Regions from separate parts of the Shewanella psychrophila genome, predicted to be linked through region 2. Evidence: predicted binding sites of a transcription regulator. Region 2 holds the regulator's gene; each other region holds the start of a gene.

What was found. Region 2 encodes ArgR, which controls arginine synthesis, uptake and breakdown. Its sites were predicted from a motif close to ANTGAATANNTATTCANT; they were not measured.
Region 1: a site for ArgR is predicted at 1,689-1,706, ahead of argC (N-acetyl-gamma-glutamyl-phosphate reductase). Genes of this name have one in related genera too.
Region 3: a site for ArgR is predicted at 1,811-1,828, ahead of argA (amino-acid N-acetyltransferase). Genes of this name have one in related genera too.
Region 4: a site for ArgR is predicted at 1,119-1,136, ahead of sps_RS22475 (aspartate aminotransferase family protein). Genes of this name have one in related genera too.

Annotation. Positions count from the first base shown of each region.
Region 1 covers NZ_CP014782.1:6,097,170-6,100,348, forward strand. The annotation lists gene argB (acetylglutamate kinase) at 1-434, opposite strand, end outside; gene argC (N-acetyl-gamma-glutamyl-phosphate reductase) at 458-1,438, opposite strand; gene argE (acetylornithine deacetylase) at 1,716-2,867, shown strand; gene ppc (phosphoenolpyruvate carboxylase) at 3,021-3,179, shown strand, end outside.
Region 2 covers NZ_CP014782.1:3,083,183-3,086,361, forward strand. The annotation lists gene mdh (malate dehydrogenase) at 1-770, opposite strand, end outside; gene argR (transcriptional regulator ArgR) at 1,129-1,599, shown strand; gene sps_RS13285 (cupin domain-containing protein) at 1,821-2,288, shown strand; gene sps_RS13290 (methyl-accepting chemotaxis protein) at 2,586-3,179, shown strand, end outside.
Region 3 covers NZ_CP014782.1:3,794,805-3,797,983, reverse strand. The annotation lists gene coaBC (bifunctional phosphopantothenoylcysteine decarboxylase/phosphopantothenate--cysteine ligase CoaBC) at 1-204, opposite strand, end outside; gene radC (RadC family protein) at 371-1,048, shown strand; gene rpmB (50S ribosomal protein L28) at 1,176-1,412, shown strand; gene rpmG (50S ribosomal protein L33) at 1,419-1,592, shown strand; gene argA (amino-acid N-acetyltransferase) at 1,899-3,179, shown strand, end outside.
Region 4 covers NZ_CP014782.1:5,180,060-5,183,238, forward strand. The annotation lists gene sps_RS22470 (phospholipase A) at 1-1,002, opposite strand, end outside; gene sps_RS22475 (aspartate aminotransferase family protein) at 1,394-2,740, shown strand; gene sps_RS22480 (glutathione S-transferase family protein) at 2,840-3,179, opposite strand, start outside.

The DNA of each region.
Region 1 (3,179 bases), 3.0 Mb from region 2:
GGTAACCAGCCCTGAGAGAGAATAAACTCGAGATAAGTCGCATTCTTAGGTGACACTTCACCGACAAAACCTAACCTTTGATCTTTAATCTTGGCCGTTACTATATTGCCATCGCCTAGGCTCATGCCGATAGCCGAAATACCGGCTTTTATGGCTGCTGCTTGTAACAATTTATTCGCGGTTCCGGCTAATGCCCCCACTATGACTGGCACTTGCTGTGCTGGAGTCACCCTTAGTCCGTCTAATTTTTCAGTTTCCATACCATTAGCCGTGAGCTGTTCATCAACTATACAACCGCCGCCATGTACCAAGATAAGCTTCTGCCCGCTGGCAATCATCTTAGCTGCGGTGTCCATCAGCCTATTCATGCCCATCTCACACTGCAGCAAGGCACCACCAACTTTAATCACTAATGTTTTATTACTCGTTGACATAGTTCTTTACTCGCCTAATGAAATTAGTATTTGAAATGAATCTTTATGCACTGATGGGCCTGACTAGCAGCACCTTTCATCAAATTATCAATTGCACTCGCCACCACCAGATAACCAGTCTGAGGATCGAACTTCCATCCCAGATGACAATTAGGTGTATTGACCACATCGTCCACTTTCGGAAATTGGTTGTTTTTCACAGTGACTAGAGGCGCGTTATCATAAAAGGAGTATGCCTTGGCAATATCGGCTTCAGTGGTGCCTTGAGCGAGCTGTACGGTAATTGTCGCGAGTATGCCACGCTTAAAATTACCTAAATGTGGAGTAAAGATGACTTCCTGACCTAGCTGAGTTGCAATTTCAGGCTGGTGCCTGTGGCCCAAAACACCATAGGGCGTTAGACTCACTTCGCAAAAACTGGTTTGAAGTTGTGCCTTTCTACCGGCTCCAGTGACACCGCTAACGGCATTAATCACAGGCAAAGTTCTGGTTAGCAAACTTGCTAATGGTTTTAAAGCGGTGAGAGATGCCGTTGGATAACACCCTGGGACGGCGATCATCTTACTGTCGGCTATCTCGGCACTATTCCACTCAGCCAGACCATAAACAGCATTAGATAACACTTCAGGATAGTCATGCTCAAACCCGTACCATTTAGGATAATTAGCCTTATCGGCAAACCTGTAGGCACCGCTTAGATCGAATACAGCCAGGCCTTGCTCATAAAACCAAGCCGCCAAGTGTAAGCTGACATTATGATCGGTCGCTAATACAACGGCATCAGCCTGATCAACAATAAGCTCTTTAGCATCTAGTGATAATGGAGATAGGTATAATGAGATATGACTATATACAGGATATAGCTCAGATAATAGTTTACCTTTATCTAAACTATTCTCAGAAACATACAGACCTTGAATAGTTAAGTTTACATCGGCATCAATAAGAGAGGTGATCTGTGCGCCCGTGTAACCACTAGCGCCGATAATAGCAATGCTTTTCATAATCTATGACTTCTTAATTTTTGAACGAGATAAAAGGAAAAAAGAGGGGGCACAACTTAAGCCCTGGTAGAAATACCAATGTTGACAAGTTTATCGTCGCAGGAAGTCTGTTGATGTGACCTTTTTGTTAATTTTAGTGTATGAAATTATCATTTTTACTCTCAATAAATAGCACTGTATTCTGGTACTCGCCTTAGCTGTTTGCTAGACTAGCACAGCCAATTATTTATGCAATATATTTGAATATATATTTGAATATATATTTTACAGGTGAGATATGACACAAATTCCAGATCTGAAAACGAGTTTTACTCAGCTCATCGCTACACCTTCGATTAGCGCTCTCGAAGCCGAACAAGATATGAGTAACCAAGGCGTGATCGATCTATTGCATACCTGGTTCGATGATTTAGGCTTTCAATGTAAGGTTCAATCCGTACCTAACTCTCGTAATAAGCATAACTTAATCGCTTCTTTTGGTACTGGTAGTGGTGGTCTTCTGCTCGCCGGTCACACAGACACTGTCCCCTTCGATGAAGGTCGTTGGAGCCAAGATCCATTTACCCTAACGGAGAAAGATAACCGCTGGTACGGTCTCGGAACATGCGATATGAAGGGATTCTTTGCCCTCATAATCGAAGCCTTAAAAGATATGCCCCTTGAAAAGTTCAAACGCCCTCTGCATATTCTGGCCAGTGCCGATGAAGAAACAACCATGAATGGGGCTAAAGCCTTTGCCGAGGCAAAGTCAATCTCCCCCGATTACGCCATTATCGGCGAGCCAACCAGCTTAAAACCCGTTTATATGCATAAAGGTCATCTGACCCAAGGGATCAGAGTTACAGGTCGTAGTGGCCACTCTTCAGATCCTGCGAAAGGCCTCAATGCCATAGAAATAATGCATCAAGTAATGGGGCAACTACTGAAGCTCAAACAACATCTAGCCGACAACTATCGTGAAGACGCATTTAGCGTACCTTATCCGACGATGAATTTTGGTCACGTACATGGCGGCGATGCGGCAAACCGTATTTGTGGCTGCTGTGATCTCCATATCGATATTCGTCCACTCCCAGGATTGGCACTTGAAGAACTCGAACAGTTAGTTCTTAATTACCTCGAACCTATCAGCAGCCAACATCCCGGTAGCATTCAGGTTGCCCCACTCTATCCAGGCTCAGAACCTTTCGCCGACAACGCAGAAAGTAGCTGGAGCAAACTAGTGGCAGAGCTATCTTCAAGCCAACCTGAAGTCGTTAACTACGCGACTGAAGCCCCCTATATTTCCAAACTGGGCTGCCAGACCTTGGTCTTAGGTCCTGGTAGCATCGAGCAGGCTCACCAACCCGATGAATTTCTTGATACTGCCTACTTGCAGCAAACCGTCGAACTGCTCAAGCAGCTCATTTATCACGCCTGCATTAAGTAGGCTCTCTTGCACATATGACTCAAGACTAAGTTGTTATTCCAATCTTGAGTGATATGGCACACATAAGCTCACAATATCTAAGCTATCTATGTTGACCTAAGCCGTTAACCCTAGGTATTGTGATTGATTGGCGTAATTAGATATGGAGCAAGTATGACTGATATGTATGCGTCTTTAAGGTCTAACGTGGGTACCTTAGGACAGATTTTAGGTGAGACCATTCGCACCAATTTAGATGACGCTTTTCTCGATAAAATAGAGCAGATCCGTCAATTAGCTAAAAGCTCCAGACAAGGAGATGAAGCCGCTCGA
Region 2 (3,179 bases):
CCACCATCGACATAGGCACACTCAACAACATTCTCTTCACCTTGAAGACCACGAACCAAAGATAGACCGAAGCGACATGCAGCCTGACCCATAGAAAGTGTCGCGCTGCCGCCACCGGCTTTAGCTTCAACAACTTCAGTACCCGCATTCTGGATACGAGTCGTCATTGCGGCAACTTCTTCATCGGTAAAGCTTATGCCTTCGACCTGAGATAGAAGTGGAAGAATCGTCACACCACTGTGGCCACCGATAACGTTCAGCTTAACATCAGCAACGTTTAGACCTTTCGCTTCAGCGATAAAGGTCTCAGAGCGAATAACGTCCAATGTAGTCACACCGAACAGACGGCTCTTGTCATAAACACCGGCTGCTTTTAACACTTCAGCGGCAATAGCTACTGTGGTGTTAACTGGGTTAGTGATGATACCGATCAGTGCTTTTGGACAAGTCGCAGCACATTTCTCAACTAGGTTTCTTACGATACCTGCATTGATGTTGAAAAGATCTGAACGATCCATTCCAGGTTTACGTGCAACACCAGCTGAAATAAGAACCACATCGGCACCTTCTAGGGCAGCAGATGGATCTTGACCAGCAAAGCCTTTAACTTCGACAGCTGTCGGGATATGGCTTAGATCGACCGCAACACCAGGTGTTACAGGAGCAATATCATAAAGGGACAGTTTTGAACCGGCTGGCAATTGAGTTTTTAGTAATAGGGCAAGAGCCTGGCCAATACCACCAGCGGCACCAAGTACAGCAACTTTCATAGTTATCTCCGTCAATTCTTGGATATTTGTGATACAGATCTATCTTTCTAGATGGCGCAACATTACTGGAATAATGAATAAATTTCAATTATCCCTTAGTCTTGATTAGATTTTATTTCTAATTGCCATCACAAAAACGTCTAAGTCGGTGAGCCATATACGCATTTCCCAGCATATTATCAGCTAAACAACGCAACTTTAACGCTCAGCTTAGCCTAACTTCACCTAATTACTTGGTATAACAAATCTCCCCCCTTGATAACTTGCATTTTTATTCATCCAACTCGAGTATTTGTTGACAAAAAAAGCAACAATATTCAAAATAGAGGGGATTTTTGAATAAAAGAACACAAAAACTATGCAAGCAAATAAAAATCAAGACGAACTTGTTAAGACCTTTAAGTCGATTTTGAAAGAGGAGCGTTTTGGCTCCCAAAGTGAGATTGTTATCGCCCTTCAAGCCGAAGGCTACGGCAACATAAATCAATCGAAAGTCTCCAGAATGCTGAGCAAATTTGGTGCGGTGCGTACCCGAAATGCTAAACAGGAGATGGTCTACTGCTTACCGGCAGAACTGGGTGTTCCCACCGCGGGAAGTCCGCTGAAAAATCTGGTATTAGATGTTGATCATAACCAGGCCATGATAGTCGTCAGGACAAGCCCGGGAGCGGCTCAGTTAATCGCACGTCTGCTGGACTCTATAGGCAAGCCTGAAGGGATTTTGGGCACCATTGCTGGTGATGATACTATTTTCATTACACCCGCTAACATAGACGAGATAAGCAGAACCTTAAATACGGTTAAATCTCTGTTTAACTATACAGATTAACTCAGTTCCTGAAGGAAATGATGGGACTCCAGGCCTCGGAGATGTATTATTTTCAGCATAGAAGAAGAGACGCTTATGGCGTCTCTTTTCATTTCAATATTTCCCCCCTCTTTAGTACCTATTGATATAATTATCACTCGATAGTATCCAATATATTGAATCACACTTTAATTCGTGCGAAATTAGTCAGACTATGAGAGGCAGCTTCGGGCTAAGGATGTATGATGACAATAAATAAAATAATTAAAGTCGATGATGTTTGTTGGGAGTCCTGGCAGCATTCAGAGCAATATACCAGCCAACAGAAACATATCGGCGATGCTGCAGGGTGTGAAAAAATAGGCGTAACCATGGAACGTCTCGCCCCGGGAAAATTATCAACCGTCGCTCACTATCACACCAAGGAAGAAGAACACCTTTATGCCTTAGAAGGCGAAGCAACATTGTTCATCGATGGCGAGCCTCACCCCTTTAAAAAAGGCGACTATATCTGCTTCAATGCCGATACAGCCATAGCTCACACTCTCAGGAATGATTCAGACACAGAGTTTCTTTTTATGGTGATTGGTAACCGGGATAAACACGATGTGGTGGTCTACCCAGAGAACAACAAGGTGTTAGTCAGGGCTGTCGATGAGATCTATGCCAAGCGTCCGACCAATTACTGGGATGCAGATAACCAAGATTAATCTGGTTAACCTCAAACAAAATAAAGCGCACCTAAGGGTTTAATGCAAAACCCTTAGTGTGTTTCGGTTTACCTCATTCACCTTAATGCTCTGATTACTATTTCGCCCAATCATAAAGAAAATCAGCATTATTGAGTCATACCTTTCGTAGCATTCTTAGCTGCACTACCTCATTCTCAAGTTGATTAACAAACAGATGACCTTTTAGCTGTAAAGCAAGCCAGCTATCAATCTCTACCTAAATTTAGACAGGCCAATAAGAGTGTTTTTTTAGTATATGACTATACTCAAGGAGGCATGGCTAAATCCAACCTCGGCTTGCCGCCGATTCTAAGGGTTAACAAGCACAAGCGAGCTATCTTGGCCAAATATTTAGAGGATGTTTTCATGATTAACCTATCGCTCAAGGCAAGATTACTTGGCAATACAGCCATAGTCATCGGCCTGTTAGTTCTCAGCTCTGGATACGCTATTTACAGCATGAATCAAATAGGAAAAGAGTTAAAGGCTGTTGCCGAGCAAGATATTCCGCTCACAGATAAGCTCGCCGCCATCACCACTCATCAGCTTGAACAAGCAATTCAATTTGAACGAAGTCTGCATTTCGGCACAACGATGGGAAGGGAACCTGATAACCGAGAGCATTTTAACGCTGCAATGCATCATTTCGCCGCCCTCACTCCTAAGATCGAAGCCGAAATCTTCGAAGCAGAAGCCATGGCTAAAGAAGCCATGGTGGGAGCAACGGGAACCATCTACACTGAATTCGAGTCTGTTTTGACAGCATTGAAACAAATTGAAACCGAACACAAAGGTTTTGTCGAACACGTGCATCAGGTATTTGACCTTCTGCAAAAGGGTGAGTTACATGAAGCAGAGATGATGGTTCAA
Region 3 (3,179 bases), 710 kb from region 2:
CGATGCAACGGGATATCCAGATAAGGCTTGTAAGGTCAGCGGGGTGATAAATTCCTTCGCGCTCTGGCTCATCACAACACGTACGTCGAAGCCACGCTCTTTGAGACGTCGGACAAGGTCGGCAGATTTATAGGCTGCTATTCCGCCGCCTATAGCGAGGAGGATATTTTTATTGGTCTGACTTGGATTATTACTTTGGCTCATACTTTTGCTCATAGACTGTGGCTCATAAAGATTGTTGATGAGAAACAATGCAGTCGCTAAATTGAATTGCCGCCTAAGATATCACAAACCTTAGGAGGTGGAGGATACAAGTTTTAGAAAACTCGACCATACTCAGCATAAGTTTAAAATCACGCAAGGAGGGGTGATGGGGATCAAAGATTGGCCATTAGGTGAGGGGCCGCGGGATAAACTTTTGAGCCATGGAGCGAGTCAGTTATCCGATTCAGAGCTTCTAGCTGTTGTCCTTAGGAATGGCTTGCAAGGATTAAGTGCCGTTCAATTAGCCAGGAATCTAATTGCAGAGTTCGGCGGACTCAGGGGGCTACTGAAGGCGTCTCAGCAGGAGGTCTGTAAATTGCCTGGTATGGGGCCGGTAAAGTTTGCTCAACTTCAGGCTGCGGCCGAGTTGAGTACCCGGATTTCGGCAGAAAAGTTAAAAAGAGGCAAAATATTGAGTGATCCTGATTTAACTCGAGACTATTTAATGAGACAATTACGGGATCGTGCCTATGAAGTGTTTGCCATTTTGTTGTTGGACAGTCAGCATAGAGTTATTCAGTTTGTTGAATTATTCCGTGGCACCATAGATTCTGCGTCAGTCTATCCACGTGATGTGGTGTGTCTGGTGCTTGAGAAAAAAGCTGCGGCCGTGATTGTCTGCCACAACCACCCATCGGGAGTTGCGGAGCCAAGTCAGGCCGATAGGCGAATAACTGAGCGATTGAAGTGTGCCTTGGCAACCATAGATGTTTCCTTGTTAGACCATATGGTTGTAGGCGATCGCGAGATAGTTTCATTTGCAGAGCGGGGATGGATAGACTAACTATTCCTTGATCTTTGCTTTTAGATCCTGTATAAAATGCGCCCTCTGTTGTGTGCCTCAGGCGACGGCCGTGTTCGAGGTGCATTAATGCTCGAGCGTTAAATATTTTGTTTTGGAGAAGATTGACATGTCAAGAGTATGCCAAGTAACTGGCAAGCGACCAATGGTTGGTAACAACCGCTCGCACGCTAAAAATTCGACGCGTCGTCGTTTTTTACCTAACCTACAAAACCACCGTTTTTGGTTAGAAGGCGAAAAGCGTTTCGTTAAGCTACGTATCTCTACTAAAGGTATGCGTATTGTCGATAAGAAAGGTATTGAAGTAGTTATTGCTGAACTTCGTGCCCGCGGCGAGAAGGTATAATAAACCATGGCTAAATCTAAAGGTAATCGTGAGAAGATCAAGCTAGTTTCTAGCGCTAAGACTGGTCATTTCTACACGACTGAAAAGAACAAACGTAACATGCCTGAAAAGATGGAAATCAAGAAATTTGATCCCGTTATCCGTAAGCACGTTATGTACAAAGAAGCTAAAATCAAGTAATAACTTGTTGTTAACTTCTAAAAAAGCCCCTGATTCAGGGGCTTTTTTTTGCTATAAATTTGACCTGAACGATGAGTTGTCACAAAGCTTAAGTATCATTCTACTCTGAGTATAAAAATTCATTTTTTGATTTTCTTATACTAACTCATCTTTTCTTTGTTATATCTCGGTTATTCTATCTGTTCTAACACCCCTTATTTAAATATAAATGCTTTTATTTTGCATTAAAATGCAATATTATGTTTGTTACAGCCTAGGGCTGTGGCCGTTTGTTTTGCATAAATGAATAAAAGTGAGAATATATTCGTGCGTACCACTGAACTCGTTGATGGATTTCGTCACTCAGCTTCCTATGTCAACTCTCATAGAGGCAAAACCTTTGTTGTGATGCTTGGAGGCGAGGCGTTAGCCAATAAACAATTTCGATCGATCATTAATGATATCGCCCTATTGCATAGTCTGGGGATTAAGATTGTTCTGGTGCATGGTGCCAGGCCACAAATTGATGAGGCTTTAGCGGATAAAGCTATTTTGCCAGAGTACTACAATGGCGTACGGATCACTGACGAAGATGCCTTTAAAGTGATTAAACAAGTTGTGGGTGGACTGCAACTGGATATTACCGCCAGACTCTCCATGAGCCTGAGTAATACTCCAATGCAAGGTGCGCAGATTAATGTGGTGAGTGGGAACTTCGTCATCGCACAGCCATTAGGCATTGATGATGGTGTCGATTATTGCCTGAGTGGTAAGGTCAGACGTATCGATGTGCAAGGCCTCAAGGGCCAGCTGGAGAGTAATGGTATCGTGCTACTCGGCCCAGTTGCAGCATCTGTCACGGGAGAGAGTTTTAATCTGACTGCCGAAGAGGTGGCCACTCAGATCGCGGTGAAGCTAAAAGCCGATAAGATGATAGGTTTTAGCTCACAGAAAGGTATCTTGGATAGCACTGGTCAGGTGTTGGCCGAGTTGATGCCAAATGATGCACAAACCATCTTGAACGATTTAGATTTAGGCTCAAGTATGTGCTTAGGTACTAAAGCCTTTCTTAAAGCCAGTATCGATGCCTGTCGCAATGGTGTCTCTCGGTGTCACTTCGTTAGCTATCTGGATGATGGCGCCTTGCTGCAGGAGCTATTTTCCAGAGATGGCATAGGCACTCAAATTGTCACAGAGAGCGCCGAGCGTTTGCGCCGTGCCGGTATTGGCGATATAGGTGGGATCTTAGATCTGATCCGTCCATTAGAGCAGAAGGGCATACTAGTTCGTCGTTCTCGTGAGCAGTTGGAGATGGAGATCGAACAGTTTATGCTTATTGAGCGCGATAATCTGGTCATAGGCTGCGCGGCCTTTTACCCGTTCGAGGAAGATAACGCCGGCGAGTTTGCCTGTTTGGTGGTGCATCCTGAATACAGAGATGCTGATCGAGGTAGCATACTACTGAAAAATATTATCGGTCAGGCTAAGGTCAGGGGCTATTCCAAGCTATTTGCCTTGACCACTCGCAGCATCCACTGGTTCTTGGAGCATGGTTTCGATATTGTCGATGTGGAAACCTTGCCCGATAAGAAGAAGCAGTTGTATAAC
Region 4 (3,179 bases), 2.1 Mb from region 2:
ACGAGTTTGACTGTGATTATAATCAATCAGGCTATCGCCATAGCCGTTAAAGAAGGTCACATAGCCTTTTAACTTGCCATACAACGGGGTTGTGAGGTTAACTTGCACCGCACCATTACTGGTTGAAAAATTTTGGCGTAATTTCACACTCAACTCATAATCGCCGAAATCGTAACCCATGCCATATTCGGCATGCCCCATGTAATCAGCAATATCAGGGTTATCATCTCCACCGGATTCTAACGGGTCAGTTTTAGCATCCTCAGGCAAGCGATACCAAGGTCTGATGTACCAGACCCAATCCTCTTTCTCAAAAATTAATTCAGCGAAAATCCGATTCCATGAACGTGAAAGTGGCACTGAGCGGCCATTCGATTGGTGCTCTATACCAAACATGAAGCCTGTATTACTCTCATAAGGATGCCAATCTAACGGCATCACATAGAACAGCTCAGGATTGTAATTAGTTTCTCTAAATGGACTAGAAATATCGTCGGCATACACCTGCCACCAAGCCTCAATAGTAAATGCACCATAAATCCTATCTCCTTCAACAAATAATGAGTTGTAAGTTAAAGGGAATTTAAGACTCAATTGAAATTTAGCCTCAACATTCTTCAGACCATCCTCAAAAGGTTGATCACTGCTATACGCATTGGGATTAATTTCATTAGTAGAATAAATCGGTAAAATATAATTCATTCTATGGGGCGTAAGCACAAACTCTGACTGTTCACTTTGTCTTTCTTGAATAATTCGCTTCGTGAGTACACCAGCTTTAGTTTCTTTACCAAATAAAGTAATAGTGTCATCGTGGGCTATAGATGCCTGTGCCTCACAAATTCCCCTAATCTCACCGAGCGTCATTTCATCGGTACCAATTTCCACTTGTTTAGCAATACAGTCACTCATTGGTGAGGCTTGAACCTGACTAATGCTGCTCAGTAATAGAGATGCTATACCTAAAGACTTGTAATTTAAACGTACCAAAATAAATTCCATATCATTGTTGATGACTGCACTTAATTTTGTGCAGCCCCATCGGCAAAGGGGATAAAGCGCCTTAATTCATCCTAGAAATAAGGCATTAAAAGATAAAAAATACGCTACCGCTATAGTGTGCATAGTAAATCAAGTTGTTATGTATTCCAACAAAGCAGTAAAAACCTTAACCTAACACCATCTAGATCAACAAGATATTCTCAAGTGTCTTGCTTCAATCAGTACAGGTTTAGTATCGCGAACTTGTTATACCTCAGTTTAAGTATCCTTGGTCTAAACAGATTAAGCTAAAACCCTTTACCAGCCGCCTTTATTGGCTAAATTAAATCCGATCTCTTTATCGATATAGCAAAGCTCTATCTTGCCCTGTATCATACGCGGCAGACTTTTTATGATTAAGACCGACAAGATGAGCAATGCCAACAAGCCAGCCACCAATGCGCTGCTAAAACAGGCCCACAACAACATGCCTATGGGTGTGGCCGATAGTTACCGTTACTGGGGTGAAGAAAACACAGTATTCGTTAAAAGCAGTTTGGGCTGTACCATTACCGATGCAGACGATCAGCAGTTTATCGATTTCCGTCTCGCTTATGGACCTATTATCTTGGGCTATCGCGATAGCAGAGTCGACCAAGAAGTCGTTGCAGCCATCACAGAGCGCGGCACCATTTCAGGTTTCTCCACCGAGTTAGATTCTGAAGTGATCGAACTGATTAAGCAGATGTGTCCCAACATTCAAAAGATGCGCTTTGCCAACTCAGGTACAGAAGCCGTGATTGGTGCAGTTCGTACTGCCCGTGGTTTTACTGGTCGCAATAAGATTGTTGTAGTCGAAGGCGGTTTTCATGGTCTGTACGACGAGATGATGTGGAAATCTGATGTAGACAATTGGGACAGCGAAACTGAAGCGGCGCCTAAGATTGCCGCTTTTGGTGGCGGCATTCCAGAAGCGAGTCGTGAGCACCTGGAAACGGTGCCGCTCAATGACTTTACAGCCATTGATGACGTATTTGCTCGTGTCGGCGATGATATCGCGGCCATAGTAATAGAGCCGATTTTAGGCAATTGTGGCAGCATCGCATCGACCCAAGAATACATGCAGAAATTACGTGATATCTGTGATGCTAATGGCACATTGCTTATCATGGATGAAGTTAAAACGGGTTTCCGCGTAGCTAAAGGTGGCGCACAGGAGCTTTATGGTATTCATGCTGATCTCACCACCTATGCCAAAGCCATGGGCAATGGCTATCCGGTAGCCGCCTTCGGTGGTCGCAAGGAAGTCATGGACGTGATCAGCTTTGGAAAAAATGGCGTAACTCATGGTGGCACTTATACCGCCAACATGATCGCCTTAAGTGCCGCTAAGGCGACCTTGACGATCTTGAATGAAACCAATGCCTACGACTCCATCAATAAAGCTGGCGCCGATATCCAACAGGTGTTGTCACGAGTATTTACCAAACATGGTATCGAACATAAGTTTGCCGGCCCGGATGCTATGTTCGGCATTCACTTTGGCAACCAGGTGCCTCATAATTATCGTGATTGGAAGAAAACCGACAGCGCGCTGTATACCGAGTTTGCCCATAACTTGATTAATAGCGGCATCATGCTTGAGCCTGATTCCCGCGAGCCTTGGTTTATCTGTGAATCTCACAAGGACATAGACCTTGCCAAGCTGGAAGAAATTGCCGATGCGGCCATGGCAAAAGCCATAGCCGATCGCCTGTAAGGCCCAAAGCCTTTAGCTCAACAGAAACTCAATAAAAATTCAAAGGTGCGTTCCATGGTTAATGGCTCGCACCTTTTTTGTATCTAACTTAGCCCCCTATTAGCTAGCAATACTCGCTTTATTGCGCCTTGCCTGAAAGCGTGTCGACAGATAGAAATCATTAAACACTTGCTCAAAATCACCTGAGACTGATTGCTTTGCGATATCCAGAGATAACAGGGTCTTTTGCCATTGCTTAACTGATGGGTAATTAGCAAAGAAATCGAAGCCCACCCCATCTTCGACTAATCTGGCACGATACAAAATAGGTAACCAGGCAATATCGACACGGCTTATCTCTTCGCCCATAAAATAGCTGTGCTTGCCTAGTTGCCGCTCCATATTAGCAATGGCCTTTTCAAACACGTCAAGATAAGCCTCGAACTCAGGTTGAGTTTCA